DNA from 2 places in the Mesorhizobium sp. M9A.F.Ca.ET.002.03.1.2 genome. Region 2 is predicted to be linked to the other one. Evidence: riboswitches for the same ligand, from Rfam matches in the RefSeq annotation. Region 2 holds a riboswitch; the other holds the start of a gene.
What was found. A riboswitch is a leader RNA that binds a small molecule or an ion and turns the genes downstream of it on or off. The one in region 2 is predicted to bind cobalamin.

Region 1: it holds a riboswitch for cobalamin, as region 2 does, so the genes downstream of both, EJ066_RS09465 (aromatic ring-hydroxylating dioxygenase subunit alpha) here and EJ066_RS26145 (DUF1636 family protein) in region 2, are expected to answer to the same signal.

The regions. Positions count from the first base shown of each region.
Region 1 is NZ_CP034443.1:1,881,851-1,890,410, forward strand. Features, by position in the region: gene EJ066_RS09460 (hybrid-cluster NAD(P)-dependent oxidoreductase) at 1-721, opposite strand, end outside; gene EJ066_RS09465 (aromatic ring-hydroxylating dioxygenase subunit alpha) at 745-1,992, opposite strand; cobalamin riboswitch at 2,209-2,411, opposite strand; gene EJ066_RS09475 (DUF680 domain-containing protein) at 2,932-3,156, shown strand; gene EJ066_RS09480 (DUF680 domain-containing protein) at 3,303-3,521, shown strand; gene ugpC (sn-glycerol-3-phosphate ABC transporter ATP-binding protein UgpC) at 3,617-4,729, opposite strand; gene EJ066_RS09490 (alpha-glucosidase) at 4,754-6,418, opposite strand; gene EJ066_RS09495 (carbohydrate ABC transporter permease) at 6,423-7,577, opposite strand; gene EJ066_RS09500 (sugar ABC transporter permease) at 7,579-8,560, opposite strand, start outside.
Region 2 is NZ_CP034443.1:5,388,179-5,396,738, forward strand. Features, by position in the region: gene EJ066_RS26105 (NADH-quinone oxidoreductase subunit E) at 1-835, opposite strand, end outside; gene EJ066_RS26110 (hypothetical protein) at 835-1,215, opposite strand; gene EJ066_RS26115 (NADH-quinone oxidoreductase subunit D) at 1,212-2,402, opposite strand; gene EJ066_RS26120 (four helix bundle protein) at 2,469-2,846, opposite strand; gene EJ066_RS26125 (NADH-quinone oxidoreductase subunit C) at 2,896-3,498, opposite strand; gene EJ066_RS26130 (NADH-quinone oxidoreductase subunit B) at 3,507-4,088, opposite strand; gene EJ066_RS26135 (NADH-quinone oxidoreductase subunit A) at 4,079-4,444, opposite strand; gene EJ066_RS26140 (winged helix-turn-helix domain-containing protein) at 4,780-5,979, shown strand; cobalamin riboswitch at 6,009-6,213, shown strand; gene EJ066_RS26145 (DUF1636 family protein) at 6,251-6,685, shown strand; gene cobW (cobalamin biosynthesis protein CobW) at 6,682-7,719, shown strand; gene EJ066_RS26155 (cobaltochelatase subunit CobN) at 7,738-8,560, shown strand, end outside.

The sequences.
Region 1 (8,560 bases), 2.9 Mb from region 2:
CCTCCAGCATCTGCCGCACGGCGCGCATGAACGGATCAGGGCCGCAGCAGAAGACTTCGCGCTCGCGAAAATCGGGCGCCAGCAGCGGCAGCCGGATTGCGTCTATCCGGCCCATATGGCCGAACCAGCCCTCGCGGCTGGAGCGCTCCTCGATCATGAAGCCGAGCGTCAGACCCGGCATGCGGCTGCCGAGCAATTCGAGCTCCTTGCGGAAGATGATCTCCTCGGGCTTTCGCGCGCAGTTGACGAAGCCGACATCGGTCCAAGGCGCGCAGTCGTTCAGCCAGCGCAGCATCGACATCATCGGCGTCACGCCGGAGCCGGCCGAGACGAACAGATACTTGGCCGCGGGATGGCTGTGCAGCGAAAAGTCGCCCGTCGGCCCATAGGCTTTCACGTGAATGCCGGGTTTCAGATTATCGAACATCCAGCGTGTGCCGATGCTGCCGGCCTGCGCTTTCACCGTCACCGCAATGGAGAACGGCCGCGACGGCGAGGACGACAGCGTATAGGTCCGCAGCAGCGGCCCTTCGCTGGTCGGCAGTTCCAGCGTCACGAACTGCCCGGGTTTATAGCGGAACCAGGTCTGGTTGTCGGAGCGGAAGGTGAAGGTCTTCACGTCAGGCGCCTCGTCGCTGACGCCGATCACTTCCAGCACCTGGAGCCTGTCGTTCCAGGGCGTCATCTCGTCGAGATGGCGGTAGAGCCCGAGGTCCGTCATCGCATTCATTCCCTTGAGCTTTTTCAGGCGACGCTGCGCAACGCCGGCCGGCCGTCCTCGGCAAGGCGCGGTCCGATGAAGGAGGCGTACCATTCGACGAACTGGATGACGCCGCCCTCATGCAGCTCCGAATAGGGGCCGGGCTCATAGGCCGGCGACAGGATGCCGAAGGCGTTTTCCTCGACGATGCGGCGGTCCTGGTCGTTGGTCTCGGTCCAGACATGGGTGAGTTCGGCGAGGTCGTAGTCGATGCCTTCGACCGCGTCCTTGTGGACAAGCCATTTGGTGGTGACGGCCGTTTCGGTGGCGCTGATCGGCAGCACGCGGAAGGTGACCGCGTGATCGCCGAGGATGTGGTTCCAGGTCGTCGGATAGTGGTAGAGCAGCAGCGAGCCGATGCGGTCGGTCGAAACGCTGTCGGAAAGGTTCTTCTTTACCGCGCGCCGTCCCGTCATCGTATAGCTGACGGCGTCGCGCAGCAGCGGCGCGCGGGTGGCGCGATACTGCCCGGCCGGATCGATGCGGAACCTGCTCGGCAAGCCCGCCGCCTCGCATTTGGCCCAATGCGCGAGCATTTCCGGGTCGCTGTCGGCGCCCTGCACGCCGGTCACGGTCGGTGCTTCCGGGAATGTCTTGCACAGTTCCGGATGGTTGCCGGCGCAATGGTAGCACTCGCGGTTGTTCTCCCAGACGAGCTTCCAGTTGCCCTTCTCGACGATGGTCGATTCGAAGGCGACCTTTGCCTCGCGCAGCCGGTGCGGCAGGAGGTAAGGCTCGATCATGGCGCGCATCGGCGCGAAATCCGCGGGCTCCTTGGCCAGGCAGATGAAGATGTAGCCACTGATGCTTTCGCAGGCGACCGGCTTCAGGCCGAACTGGCTCTTGTCGAAACCATCCGCCATCTGCCTTGCGAACAAAAGCCGGCCGTCCAGCTCGTAGGTCCACTGGTGATAGGGACAGACGAGCTTCGCCGCCGTGCCCTTGTCGGCGTTGCAGACGCGGCTGCCGCGATGCCGGCAGGAATTGTGGAAGGCGTTGATCTGGCCGTGCTGGTCGCGGACCAGCACGACCGGATAGTCGCCGATCTGGGCGGTGATGTAGCTGCCCGGCTTCGGGAACTCGCAATCGTGGCCGATGAACAGCCAGTCGCGATACCAGATCAGCTCCATGTCGAGCTTGAAGAAATCGGCATCGGTGTAGAAGGGCTGTTCCAGCGAATAGCCTTCCCTGCGGCCGTGCAAGAGCCTCAGCATGTCGTTGCGCGCATCCATGTCCTGTCCTCATACTCGTCGCATCGGCCCGAAAATCGGAATCGATTTTCGGAAAGCACGATGCGCAGATTCAAAGTCTTGGAGCGTACTTTGTGCGTCCAAGTGGACGCACGTCGCTCCAAGGACTGAACTGGTGGTGATGGAGGAAGGATCGGCTGCACGCCGGCGATACGGCCGGGCATGCACTACCCGCCTCTTGACCGCCCACCGCGATCAGTCGAGTCTCGAATCTCGGGCTGGTTTCCGGGCTCTGGAGTGTCCTTACGGACGGCCGCGACACCTTCCCAGGCTTGTGGCCCAGTGGTCTCCCGTTGCGACTTGAACTCCACCACCGTTGCGGGGGCAGCGCCGGGTTCTGACCGGCTTCCCAATTCTCCGCCTGGTCGTCACCAAGCGGCACCTGAGATGGCATGATCTAATCATGGCGGCCGGCTGACTGTCGGCATGAAAGCGACATCGTATCCATGCGGCGCGACACGGCCGCGAATCCTGCGGGCTGGAATTTGAGGGAGGTGAAATTGCGACCCGGCTGGGAGCGCCGTTGGCTGCAAGGCATGCCGGATTGGGCCGTTGTTGGAGCCCGAAATGGTCAACGATTCGTTAGCGGGCTTCAAAATGCTTTTTAAGCGGTTTCTAAAATCGAACCGAACGGTTCGTTTCTGTTGACACTGCGTGCAGGACAGTGTGAACGCAAGTTCGCCGATCCGTCAAATGGCCGGATGGCGCGATTCAGCTAACCAATTGATAATATAGCATAAAATTGTGGTTGTAGGAGCCTCTGGCGCAATTTCAAGATGCAGATTCTTGGTCCACGCGGAACAACTTCGTGATTGGAATCTGCCGAATGGCCTTCCCACATCGGGGCTGTCCGAACGACGCGAATTCCTCCCAAGACACGCCGCTGGACGGACGGGAAACTAAGATACTGGAGTAGTTAAAATGAAAAAGATCGCTCTTGCTGCCGTCGCCGTTCTGGCCATCACCGGCAGCGCCTTTGCTGAAGGCAGTGACCATTATGGGTCTGACGGCGCCAACCAGCCGGCCGTTGCGGTCGACAGCTCGTACACGGCTGCGGTTCGGAATTCGGCCCCGGCGCAGAATCCGGTTCCGGCCGACGAGAAGCCTGCCCACGGCAGCGACCGTAACCTCTTCGGCAACAACTAACAGCCGATTCCGGACCATGATCCCGAACTGAAGGTCAGCGAAGCAAAAAGTGGAAACCGGTTTTCGGAAAAGATCATGGTCAACAACAGAGAGCGGCGGCATTTGCCCGCTGCGCTGGTGGAATACGAAAATCCAGGAGTACTGAAATGAAAAAGATTGTTCTTGCCACCGCCGCCATTCTGGCCATCTCCGGCAGCGCTTTTGCCGGTAGCGACAACTATGGATCGAATGGCGCCAACCAGCCGGCCGCCGCGGTCGACAGCTCGTACACGGCTTCGATCCAGAATTCGGCCCCGGCGCAGAATCCGGTTCCGGCTGACGAGAAGCCGGTCCACGGCAGCGACCGCGACCTGTTCGGCCGCTAACAGCGACCTGAACGCACAAGAGCGGCGGGCTTTGCCCGCCGCTCTTGTTTTTGCCTTCGCCAAACCGCTTATGTCAGGCAGTTCGGCTGCCGGTCTCAAGCAGCCTTTGCTTCCGCCTGGTGGAGTGTGAAGGAATGTCCGTCGGCGTCGAAAATATGCAGGTCGCCGGCATCGGCACTCAACCGCAGCGCAGCACCCCGCTTGACCTCGACATTGCCTGGCAGCTTGGTCACCAGCGGCAGGTCGGCACGGCCGATGTCGACATAGACGAGCTGGACCTCGCCGAGCTGCTCGACATAGTCCACCGTTCCCTCGAATAGATAATCCGCGCCGGTGGCGATCATCAGATCCTCCGGCCGGACACCAAAGCTCACCGAAGCACCCTTCGCCGATGCCGGGGTGGCGATCGGCACCGTCGCCTTGCGTCCGCCGACATGGCTGACGACCGTCGGGTTGCCTGGTTTGTCGATCGTCGCCGGCAGGATGTTCATGGCCGGCGAGCCGATGAACTGGGCGACGAACAGATTGCCGGGTTTCTTGTAGAGCTCCATCGGCGTGCCGACCTGCTCGATATGGCCTTCCTTGAGCACGACGATGCGGTCGGCCAGCGTCATCGCCTCGACCTGGTCGTGGGTGACGTAGATCATCGTCGTGGCAGGCATCGACTCCTTGAGCTTGGCGATCTCGATGCGGGTGGCGACGCGCAGCGCCGCGTCGAGGTTCGACAGCGGTTCGTCGAACAGGAATACCTTCGGGTTGCGCACGATGGCGCGGCCGATGGCGACACGCTGGCGCTGGCCGCCCGACATCGCCTTGGGCAAGCGGTCGAGATATTTGGTCAGCTGCAGGATCTCCGCCGCCTGGCGCACGCGCTTGTCGATCTCGGCCTTGCTCTCCTTGCCGATCTTCATCGAGAACGCCATGTTGTCGTAGACGGTCATGTGCGGATAGAGCGCATAGGACTGGAACACCATGGCGATGCCACGCTTCGACGGCGGCACGTCGTTCACCACTTCGCCGGCGATCTTGAGCTCCCCGGAAGTGATTTCCTCAAGCCCGGCTATGGAGCGCAGCAAGGTCGACTTGCCACAGCCCGAAGGGCCGACGAAGACGATGAACTCGCCCGACTTTATGTCGAGGTCGATGCCGTGGAGAATGTTGAGATTGCCGTATGATTTCTTCACTTGCCTTAGCGTGACATCGGCCATGATTCCCTCCAGTGAATTGCAAATTCAGTCGATACGCCCGAACCAGGCGCCGTAGCCGCCGAGGCGGATGGAGCCGGCGCCAGTCTGTCCCGAAAACCCGTGCCCCGGCAAGGGCTGCAGCGAGCGTCCGCCGAGATCGATTTCGGCCGGTCGGCCGCCGAGGTTGAAGACGCAGACGATCTGCTCGTTGCCCTCGCGGCGCGTGAAGGCGACTGTATCGCCCTCGCTTTCGATGAAGTCGATATCGCCCTTGGCCAGCGCCGGATGCAAACGGCGGAAGGCGAGAAAGCGCCGGTAGTGTTCAAGCAGCGAGGCATCGTCGCCCTGCTGCATATCGACCGCTTGCGAAAGGTGCTTGGCGGGCACGGGCAGCCATGGCTTTGCCTTGGAGAAGCCGCCATTCATGGCGGCGCCATCCCAGACCATCGGCGTGCGGCAGCCGTCGCGGCCCTTGAATTCCGGCCAGAAGCGGATGCCGTAGGGGTCCTGCAGGTCCTCGAACTGCAACTCGGCTTCGCCGAGCCCGAGTTCCTCGCCCTGATAGATGCAGACGGAGCCGCGCAGCGACATCAGCAGCGCCGAGATCACCTTGAGATAAGCGGTCGGGTCGGCCTCGCCGGCTGCCCAGCGCGAGGCAGGGCGCATCACGTCATGGTTGGAGAAGGCCCAGCACGACCAGCCGTCGCTGGCGACCTTGCCGAACGCCTCCAGCACCGAACGCACCTTTGCCGCGCTGATCTTTTCAGGCGCCAGGAAGTCGAACGAGTAGCACATATGCACGCGCTTGCTGCCGGCGGTATAGGCCGCCACCACCTCCAGCCCGCGCTGTGAATCGCCGACTTCGCCGACCGCGGCCGTCGCCGGATATTCGTCGAGCAGGGCGCGGAAGCGTTCGAGGAAGCCGAGGTTTTCGGGGCGGCTCTTGTCGTAGAGATGGTCCTGGTAGTTGTAAGGGTTGACGGAAGGAGCGGTCTGGTCGTTGCGCTCTTCGGGCGGCAGCGGCGGATTGTCCTCCAGGCCCTGGCTGTGGAAGTAGAAGTTGATGGTGTCGAGACGGAAGCCGTCGACGCCGCGTTCCAGCCAGTAGCGGGTGACGTCGAGCAGCGCGTCCTGGACCGCGCGGCTGTGGAAGTTGAGATCGGGCTGCTCGGCCAGGAAATTATGCAGGTAATATTGCTGGCGGCTGGTGTCCCACTGCCAGGCCGAGCCGCCGAAGATCGACAGCCAGTTGTTGGGCGGCGTGCCGTCGGGCTTTGCGTCTGCCCAGACATACCAGTCCGCCTTGGGATTGGTGCGGTTCGAGCGGCTTTCCTTGAACCACGGATGGCTGTCGGCGGTATGCGACAGCACCTCGTCGATCATCACCTTGAGCCCTAGCCTGTGCGCCTCGGCGGTCAGCGCATCGAAATCGGCCAGTGTGCCGAACATCGGATCGACGTCGCAAAAGTCCGATACGTCGTAGCCGAAATCCTTCATCGGCGACTTGAAGAACGGCGAGATCCAGATGGCGTCGACGCCGAGCGCCGCGACGTAGGGCAGCCTGCCGATGATGCCCTTGAGGTCGCCGACGCCGTCGCCGTTCGAGTCCTGGTAGCTGCGCGGATAGATCTGGTAGATCACGGCGCCTCGCCACCAGTCGCTGTCGACGGCGAGGTCGGGTTTTGCGGTCGCTTTCACGGCGGATTGCATGATCTCAACCTCCCTTCACCGAACCGGCGAGCAGCCCGCGGACGAAATAGCGCTGTAGCGAGAAGAACACGATCAGCGGCACGACAATGGTGATGAAGGCCGACGTCGTCAGGATCTCCCAGTCGCCGCCGCGCGAGCCGAGCAACGCGTTGAGCTTGGCGGTCAGCACGATCTGATCCCCCTCGGTACCGAGGAAGACCATCGCGACCAAAAGGTCGTTCCACACCCAGAGGAACTGGAAGATGGCGAAGGAGGCCAGCACCGGAAACGACAAAGGCAGCACGATCTTGACGAAGATCTCGAAATCGCTGGCGCCGTCGATGCGCGCCGATTCCATGATTTCGCGCGGCAGGCCGGCAATGTAGCTTCTCAGGAGATAGATGGCGAAGGGCAGGCCGAAGCCGGTATGCGCCAGCCAGATGCCGAGATAGGTTTTCGATGGCACGCCGAAGAAGCTGCCGACGCCGTTGTAGAGCTTCAGCAGCGGGATCAGCGACATCTGCAGCGGCACGACCAGGAGGCCGATGATGACCGCGATGAGCAGCGCCCGGCCGGGGAAGCGCATCCAGGCCAGTGCATAGGCCGCGAACGCCGCGATCAGGATCGGGATGACGGTCGCCGGAATGGTGACGGTCAGCGAATTCATGAAGGAGCGGCCGATGCCTTCCGAAAACAGCACCGTATCGTAATTGTCGGTGGTGAATTTCGGCGGCGCCGACGAGGCGTAGTAGACGCGCTGGCCGCGCTTGCCCTCGAAGGCCTTCGGTGAGGCCATGACGAAACTGCCGTCGGCGTTGAGCTGCAAGGTCTCGCCGTCGCCGAGATCGGCTGTCGTGCCGGCTGGATATTGCGTCGGCGCCGCCGACTTGACGCCGAAGGCGCTGATGTCGCGGGCTGGATCGTCGCCGAAGATGTTGCCTTCGAGGACGAACTTGCCGTCCTTCTCGACTTGCTCCGAGGCGGGTGGCAGCCGGCCCGCTTCCGTCTGGGTGGAACTGGCGAACGAGTTCCACCAGCCCGAGGCGATGATCTGATCCTTGTCGCGCAGCGACGAGACGAGAATGCCGAGCGTCGGCACGGTCCAGATCGCGACGAAGATGAAGACCGCTATATGGACGCCGAAACGGCTGGCAAAGGACTTTCCGGTCGACACGGCCATCTCAATGTCCTCCCGTCTCTTTGTTGGCCTGGCGGATGTTCCAGACCATGATCGGAATGACCGCGATCATGATGATGATGGCTATGGTGGCGCCGCGGCCGAAATCGCCGCCGCCGCGGAACATCCAGTCGAACATCAGATTGGCCAGAACCTGGCTGTTCCATTGGCCGTTGGTCATTGTCAGCACGATGTCGAAAACCTTCAGCACCAGGATGGTGATGGTGGTCCACACGACGGCGATCGTGCCCCAGATCTGCGGCACCATGATCTTCCAGAATATCTGGAACGGATTGGCGCCGTCGATGACAGCCGCTTCCAGCGTCTCTTCGGGAATTCCCCGCAAGGCCGACGACAGGATGACCATGGCAAAGCCGGTCTGGATCCAGATCAGGATGATCATCAGGAAGAAATTGTTCCAGAACGGCAATGATATCCAGACCTGCGGCTGGCCGCCGAAATACTGGATGATGGCGTTGAGCAGGCCGATCTGCGTCTGGCCTTCGCCGCGATATTCGTAGATGAATTTCCAGATGACGCTGGCGCCGACGAAGGAGATGGCGAGCGGCAGGAAGATCAGGCTCTTGGCGATGGTTCCCCACCAGATCTTGTCGGTGAGCACGGCGATGATCAGCCCGAGGAAGGTGCAGGCGGCGGGTACGACCGCCAGCCAGATGATGTTGTTGAGGATGGAGCTGCGGAACTCGCGGTCGCCGAACGCCCATTCATAGTTGGCGAAGCCGACGAAATCGGCGCCGCCGCGATCGAGGAACGACAGCCTGAGCGTCTCCACGACAGGGTAGATCAGGTAGATGGTGAGGATGATCATGGCTGGGCCGACGAATAGCCACGGCCGGATCAGCCCCTGCCGGCGCAGATTGTCGATGGCTGCTGCACCCTTGACGCCGCGCGACGGGAAGATGACGTCCACCAATCTGTTGGCGCCCCAGAAATAGGCGACACAGCCGCCGACGCCGGCGATGATG
Region 2 (8,560 bases):
CGACGCTCGCCGCTTTTTCCGTCGCCGGCGCCACCTTGACCGGCGAAGGCGACTTCAGCGCCGGGCTTGTTTCGGGCGCGTCGGTCTTCGGCTTGCTGGCTTTCGACGGCGCAACGGGGGCAGCCGGTGCCTGCGCAACCGAAGCGACTATGGCCTCCGGCGCTGCCTTGGCGGCCTTGGCCGCTGCCTTGGCTTCCTTGTCGCGAGTCGTCTTCAAAATTGCCTTTTCGCTCTTCAGCGTCGTCAGACCGGTGATCGGCTCGGAGGTGATACGGCCGTTCTGCGGCCCCGGCGTCACCGAGGCGCCCTTGCCGGCATCATAGAGGTCGATGATCTCGGCCAGCCGCTCCGGCGTCAGGTCCTCGAACGTGTCCTTGAAAATCATCACCATCGGCGCGTTGACGCAGGCGCCAAGGCATTCCACCTCTTCCCACGACAGCGTGCCCTTGTCGTTGGTGTGGAACTGGTCGTGATGGATCTTCGAGCGGCACACGTCCATCAGCGCTTCCGAGCCGCGCAGCATACAGGGCGTGGTGCCGCAGACTTGGATATGCGCGCGGGTGCCGACCGGATTGAGCTGGTATTGCGTATAGAAGGTAGCGACTTCCAGCCCACGGATATACGGCATGCCGAGCATGTCGGAGATCGTCTCGATCGCCGCCTTGGTCACCCAGCCTTCCTGCTCCTGCGCCAGCATCAGCAAGGGGATGATCGCCGACTGCTCGCGGCCCTTCGGATATTTCTTGATCCATTGCTTGGCCGCCGCCGCATTCGCCCGGTTGAAGGCGAAGGCGGCTGGCTGGACGCTGGCTTCTGCGAGACGGCGGACTGACATTAGTTTTCAACTCTGTTGTAGCAGTCGAAGTAAAAACGAGGATCCGAGCGGACTAAGATGGCCTCGGAGTCCTTGCCTTCCACCTTCGTCCACGTGGCGTCTACGTAGTCCCAATATTCCCGGTATCGATCAGAGCAGCTCCCACCGAGTGCGGTCTTCCAATCCGGAAAGTTTGCTTCCGCGTTGATGTAAACACCGGAATCCGAGTTCCAGAACTTGCCTTCGGTGGCAACCGAACAGGCGACGGCAGTCTTTACGCCCTCGGGCCGGCATGACACGCGGTAGGCCTGGGCCGAACTACCCCAGGCAGCAACAGCGCCCATCCCGGCAACACCTGCCGCAAGACCGGCCGCAGCGTATAGGGCGTTCGACGCCTTCAACGATCGACCTCCCCGAAAACGATGTCGAGGGAGCCAAGCACGGCGGTGACGTCGGCCAGCATGTGGCCGCGGCAAAGAAAATCCATGGCCTGGAGATGGGCAAAGCCGGGCGCGCGCAGCTTGCAGCGATAGGGCTTGTTGGTGCCGTCGGAGACCATGTAGACGCCGAATTCGCCCTTCGGCGCTTCGACCGCCGCATAGACCTCGCCCGCCGGCACGCGGTAGCCCTCGGTGTAGAGCTTGAAGTGATGGATCAGCGCTTCCATCGAGCGTTTCATCGCCGCACGCTTCGGCGGCACCACCTTGCCGTCGAGGTTCGACACCGGGCCGCTGCCTTCCTTGCCGAGCAAAAGGTCGACGCACTGGCGCATGATCTTGGCCGACTGGCGCATCTCTTCCATGCGCACGAGATAGCGATCGTAGCAATCGCCGTTCTTGCCGACCGGAATGTCGAAATCCATCTCGGCATAGCATTCATAAGGCTGCGACTTGCGCAGATCCCAAGGAGCGCCGGAACCGCGCACCATGACGCCGGAAAAACCCCAGGCCCAGGCATCGGCCAGCGAGACGGTGGCGATGTCGACGTTGCGCTGCTTGAAGATACGGTTGCCGGTGAGCAGCGCATCGAGATCGTCGATCGACTTCAGGAACGGATCGATCCACTTGCCGATGTCCTCGACCAGCTTCTGCGGCAGATCCTGATGGACGCCGCCCGGTCGGAAATAGGCCGCATGCATGCGCGAGCCGCTGGCCCGCTCGTAGAACACCATCAGCTTTTCGCGCTCGACGAAGCCCCACAAAGGCGGCGTCAGCGCGCCGACATCCATCGCCTGCGTCGTCACATTGAGGATGTGCGACATGATGCGGCCGATCTCGCTGTAGAGCACGCGGATGATCTGGCCTCGCTTCGGCACCTCGATGCCGAGCAGACGCTCGGCGGCGAGCGCGAAGGCATGCTCCTGGTTCATCGGCGCGCAATAGTCGAGCCGATCGAGATAGGGCACGGCCTGCAGATAGGTCTTGTGCTCGATCAGCTTTTCCGTGCCGCGATGCAGAAGCCCGATATGCGGATCGACGCGATCGACGACTTCGCCATCGAGCTCCAGCACGAGGCGCAAAACGCCATGCGCCGCAGGGTGTTGCGGCCCGAAATTGATGTTGAAGTTGCGGACGGAGGTTTCAGCCATTCTGCTGCCTCTGGCGAAGAGTCAGTAGTGAGTAGTGAGTAGTGATCATCAATCTCAATGCCTGCTTCATTCCGCCTGCTTGGCCTGCACTGTTCGAATAAGAGATCTCGTCATTTTTCCAATCTCTTCGCATCGCAGCAGCAGTTCGATCTCATTGTCCCTTTGCAGCAGGCCAACCCGGCATGCCAACAATATGTGCGTTTCCAGTTCCTTCAACGAGCCCTGCGCCATGCGCAGAAATTGAACGAACGAACCCCTGTTTTCTCGGCCGTATCCTTCAGCGATGTTGGCCGCGATCGAAACCGCCGATCGGCGCATCTGCGAGGTCATGCCGTAAATCTCGTCTTTCGGAAACCTTTTCGTGAGGCGATAACAATCCTCAGCGAGCACCATTGCCGATTGCCACACCTTCAGGTCGCGATAAGATTCGATCCGCTTTTCCAATTCCTTCCCTACTGACTACTGACTACTTCCCTACTGACTACTTCCCTACTCACTGTTTTGCCTTTTCATCCCCCGGAAGCACGTAATCCGTACCTTCCCACGGAGACAGAAAATCGAAATTGCGGAATTCCTGCTTCAATTCCACCGGCTCGTAGATGACCCGCTTGGCTTCGTCGTCGTAGCGCACCTCGACGAAGCCGGTCAGCGGGAAATCCTTGCGCAGCGGATGACCCTCGAAGCCGTAATCGGTCAGAATCCGCCTGAGATCGGGATGGCCCGAAAACAGCACGCCATAGAGATCGTAGGTTTCGCGTTCGAACCAGTCGGCGCCGGGATAAACGCCGGTAATCGACGGCACCACGATCTCCTCGTCGGCCTGGACCTTGATGCGGACGCGAATATTCTGCTTCGGCGACAGCAGATGATAGACGACGTCGAAGCGTTTGGCCCGCGACGGATAATCGGCGCCGCAGACGTCGATGATCGAGATGAACTGGCAGTTTTTATCGTCGCGCAGGAAGGTGACCACCTCGATCAGATCGCGCGGCTCGACAGAGATGGTGAGTTCGCCATAGGCAAACACCGCATCGCCGATCCGGCCGCTCAGCTTCTCGCCGAGATAGGTCGAGAGTTCATTCAACGACAGCTTCATCATCCCGCTCACCGCTCGATCGTGCCGGTGCGGCGGATCTTCTTTTGCAACAGAAGGATGCCGTAGAGCAGCGCTTCCGCACTCGGCGGACAGCCGGGCACGTAGATATCGACCGGCACGACGCGGTCGCAGCCGCGCACCACCGAATAGGAATAGTGGTAGTAGCCGCCGCCATTGGCGCACGAGCCCATCGAGATGACGTAGCGCGGCTCCGGCATCTGGTCGTAGACCTTGCGCAGCGCCGGCGCCATCTTGTTGGTCAGCGTGCCGGCGACGATCATGATGTCGGACTGGCGCGGAGACGCGCGAGGAGCAACACCGAACCTCTCCGAGTCATAGCGCGGCATCGAGGTATGGATCATCTCGACCGCACAGCAGGCAAGACCGAAGGTCATGAACATCAGCGAGCCGCTGCGCGCCCAGGTGATCAACGCCTCGGTCGAGGTGACGAGAAAACCCTTGTCGGCAAGCTCGTTGTTGATTTCGAGAAAGAAGGGATCATTCGCCCCCACCGGCTTTCCGGTGCTGGGGTCGAGAATGCCTTTTGGCTTCGGCGCGACGAGCGTGCCGGAATTGTCGCTCAATCCCATTCCAGCGCTCCTTTCTTCCATTCATAGGCAAAGCCGATGGTCAGCACCGCCAGGAACACCATCATCGACCAGAAACCGAGCATGCCGATCTGGCTGAAGGACACCGCCCACGGAAACAGGAAGGCCACCTCCAGATCGAAGATGATGAACAGGATCGACACCAGGTAGAAGCGGATGTCGAACTTCATGCGGGCGTCGTCGAACGAGTTGAAGCCGCACTCATAGGCGGAAAGCTTTTCCGGATCGGGATTGCGGTAAGCCACCAGGAACGGCGCGGCAAGCAGCGCCAGGCCGACGACCAGCGCCACGCCGATGAACAGGACGATGGGCAGGTACGAACTCAACAATGCGTTCATGCTGCAGCTTTCCGTTGGCGGCCAATCCACTCTGATTACAGCACCGGACCCACTTGCGGAAGCGTGACAGTTTAACCACTGAACCGTTTTAGGGGGCTCTATGCTGCAACGCGGCGAGGGTTAGCGCAGGGCTTTCGGCGAAGCAAGTCAAACCTTGTTCAAAACATGGGTGCTGGACGGCATATCCGGATAAACTGGTCCGATCCGCTCCTGTTTGATTTCCTTCACTTTTTACTCCACTTTTCTCTCCTGACATGGATGCCGCCAAAACCCTGCTAGCATGGCGCGGAATCATCGCTCTACCTTTGATCGAACGCCAACAGAGTGCCGTCTGTATGAAGGAAAAAATCTCGCTCGCCATGGCCCGGCGCATCGCGCTTGCCGCACAGGGCTTTACCGATGTCAGGCCGAACGGCACGCCTGATCGCCGCCATCTGGCCCGTGTGCTTGGCCGGACCGGCCTGCTGCAGATCGATTCCGTCAGCGCGGTGGTGCGCGCCCACTATATGCCGCTCTATTCGCGGCTTGGCCCCTACCCGCTCGCGCTGCTCGACAACGCCGCCGTGACGCGCAAGCGCAAGGTCTTCGAATACTGGGCGCACGAAGCGTCCTTTCTGCCGGTCGAAACCTATCCCCTGATGCGCTGGCGCATGGAGCGGGCCGAGCGCGGCGAGGAAATGTATAACGGGCTGGCCAAGTGGGGGCGCGAACGCGCCGCCTACATTGAAGATATTTACCGCGAGGTTGTGTCGCGCGGCCCGATTGCCGCCTCCGCCCTCGAAGGCCAGAAGGGCTCGGGCGGCTGGTGGGGCTGGAGCGACGCCAAGCACGCTTTCGAATGGCTGTTCTGGGCTGGCCGTATCACCACGGCGTCGCGTCGTGGCTTCGAGCGGCTCTATGATCTGCCGGAGCGCGTGCTGCCGCCGGCGATACTCAGCTTGCCGGTGCCCTCCCCTGAGGATGCGCACCGCGAATTGCTGCGCATTTCCGCGCGAGCCCACGGCGTCGCGACGGCGGGCGACCTGCGCGACTACTTCCGCCTCTCTCCCGCTGACATCAAGGGCCGGATCGAGGAACTGGTCGACGCAAGCGATCTTTTGCCGGTGCGCGTCGAAGGCTGGGACAAAACAGCCTATCTTCACAAGGACGCCCGTTTTCCGCGCAGGATCGAGGCACGCGCGCTGCTCGCCCCGTTCGATCCGGTCGTCTTCGAGCGGGCGCGCGCGGAACGACTGTTCGACTTCCGCTATCGCATCGAGATCTATACCCCTGCCGAAAAGCGCCAGTACGGCTATTATGTGCTGCCGTTCCTGCTCGGCGAAAGGATCGTGGCGCGCGTCGACCTCAAGGCCGACCGCCCCGCCGGCGTGCTGCGCGTCCATGCCGCCTATGCCGAGCCCGGCGCCCCGCCGCAAACCGCCGCCGAACTTTTCGAGGAGTTGAAACAAATGCAGGGCTGGCTCGGTCTCGAACGCATCGAGGTGACACCGGCCGGAGACCTGGGTTCGGCGCTGGCCGACATCGCCGCGTCGTAACCATGCGTTGACACGCCTGCCTCCACAAGCCTAAATCCGGTTCAGACGGTCTCCTCTCGGCAAAGGGAGGAGCCAAGAGGGAATGCGGTGCGAAATCTCGATTTCAAATCCGCGGCTGTCCCCGCAACTGTAAGCGACGAGCCAAGGCCGAAAACCACTGGGATGGTCCCGGGAAGGCGGCACCAAGGCGACGACTCGCGAGCCAGGAGACCTGCCGTCTAGGACTTAAGAATCCGATCGCCTGGCGGGTTTTCCGGGCAAGGAGCCTGATTTGGAACGCGACAGCAGTTTTTCGGCTGAGACAGCGGGCGTATTGTCCCGCGATTGTGATGCCTTGGCCGGCGTCACCGTGATCGTCTGCGCCTCCTGCCGCGACGAGACCGGCTCCGACGGTCATCCCCGCGCCGGCGAATTGCTTGCCGAAGACACGCGCCGCGCCGCATCAGGCGAAGATATCCGCATCCGCACGGTCGAATGCCTCGGCAACTGCAAGCGCCGACTGAGCGCGGCGATTTTGCGCGAGGGCTGCTGGAGTTACGTCTTCGGCGACCTGACCGTGACCAGCGGCGCCGATCTCGTCGCTGGCGCAAAGCTCTTCGCCACCTCGACGGACGGTCTCATTCCATGGCGCGGCCGCCCCGACTGCCTGAAGCGTGGCCTCATCGCCCGCATCCCTTCCCTCGACCTTTTGAAGGACCTGACATGACCGCTTCCGTCTCCCGCGTGCCCTGCACAGTCGTCACCGGCTTCCTCGGCGCCGGCAAGACGACGCTGATCCGCCATCTGCTCGAAAACGCCGGGGGCAAGCGGCTGGCCATCATCGTCAACGAGTTCGGCGACGTTGGCATTGACGGCGAGATCCTGAAAGGCTGCGGCATCGACACCTGCCCAGAGGAAAACGTCGTCGAACTGGCCAATGGCTGCATCTGCTGCACCGTCGCCGACGATTTCGTCCCGGCGCTCGACCAGATCCTGTCGCTGACGCCGAGGGTCGACCATATCCTTATCGAAACCTCGGGCCTCGCTTTGCCGAAGCCGCTGGTTCAGGCCTTCCAGTGGCCGACGGTGAAGAGCCGGGTGACGGTCGATGGCGTTATTGCCGTGGTCGACGGACCGGCGCTGGCCGAAGGCCGCGTCGCCAACGACATGGACGCCCTGCAGGCGCAGCGCGCGCAGGACGACACGCTCGACCATGACGATCCGGTCGAGGAGGTGTTCGAGGACCAGCTCGCCTGCGCCGACCTGATCATATTGTCGAAGAGCGACCTGATGGACGCCGCCGGCTCGGCCCGCGCCAACGCCATCATCGGCGAGCACGCTGCGCGCGCCGTCAAGATCGTGCCGACCTCGCAAGGTAAGGTCGATCCCTCTGTGCTGCTCGGCCTCGGCCTTGCCGTCGAGGACGACATCGAGAACCGCAAGACCCATCACGACGACGAGCTCGACCACGAGCACGACGATTTCGACTCATTCGTTATCGATATTCCGTCGATCGCCAATCCAGACGAGTTGGCCTTGCGCGTCGCCACTGCGGCGGAAGAAGAAAACGTGCTGCGCGTCAAGGGTTTCGTCGAGGTTGGCGGCAAGCCGATGCGGCTCTTGCTCCAGGCCGTCGGTCCGCGCGTCAATCACTATTACGACCGCGCCTGGACCGCTGAGGACGACCGTCGCTCGCGCCTCGTCGTCATCGGCCTGAAAGGGCTGAACCGCCCGGCGATTGAGCGTATTCTCGCCGGCTGACCTCAGGCACGAACCGCGATGCACATCCTCACCACCACATCCGCCTCGCTCGACGATCTCGCCGAGCCGGTCGATCTCAGGCAGACGCCGGCGGATGTCGTGGCGCTGTCCTTCACCGACAGCGATCTGGCCGGGCTGGCGGCGGCGTGGAAAACGGACGCGGATCGCCTGCCGTCGATGCGGCTGGCGGCTTTGCGCGATCTGCGCCATCCGATGTCGGTCGATCTCTGGATTGACAGTGTCGCCCGGCACGCCAGGGTCATTCTGGTTCGCATCCTCGGTGGCTACGACTGGTGGCGCTATGGCTGCGACCAGCTCGCCTCGACCGCACGCGCACGCGGCATAAAACTGGCGCTGCTGCCCGGCGAGAGCCATGACGAGGATCTGCGGCTGATCGAAGGCTCGACCTTGCCGCGCGAAGAGCTGGACGGCCTGCTCGGCTATTTCCGCGAGGGCGGGCCGGAGAATATGACGGCGCTGGTGCGGAGGCTGGCGGGGTTGGCGGGGGCGGAAGTGGCAGTGGCCGAGCCGGTAAGCGTGCCGAAGGCGGGGCTTTACGAGCCGGGACGCGGTGTCGTCCCCCTCCTCCTTGAGGGGAGGGTCCGGCCGAAGGCCGGGGGTGGGGTCGCCTCTGAAGCGCACCGACATAAAAAAACGCCGCGCACTGCCGCGGCGACCCCACCCGGCCCTGCGGGCCACCCTCCCTTCAAGGGGGAGGGAAAGGTCGTGCCCATCCTGTTCTACCGCTCGATGCTGCTGGCCGCAGATGTCGCCCCGATCGACGCCCTTTTTGAGGCGCTGAGCGCGCGCGGCATGGCCCCCGTCCCCATCTTCGTCTCCA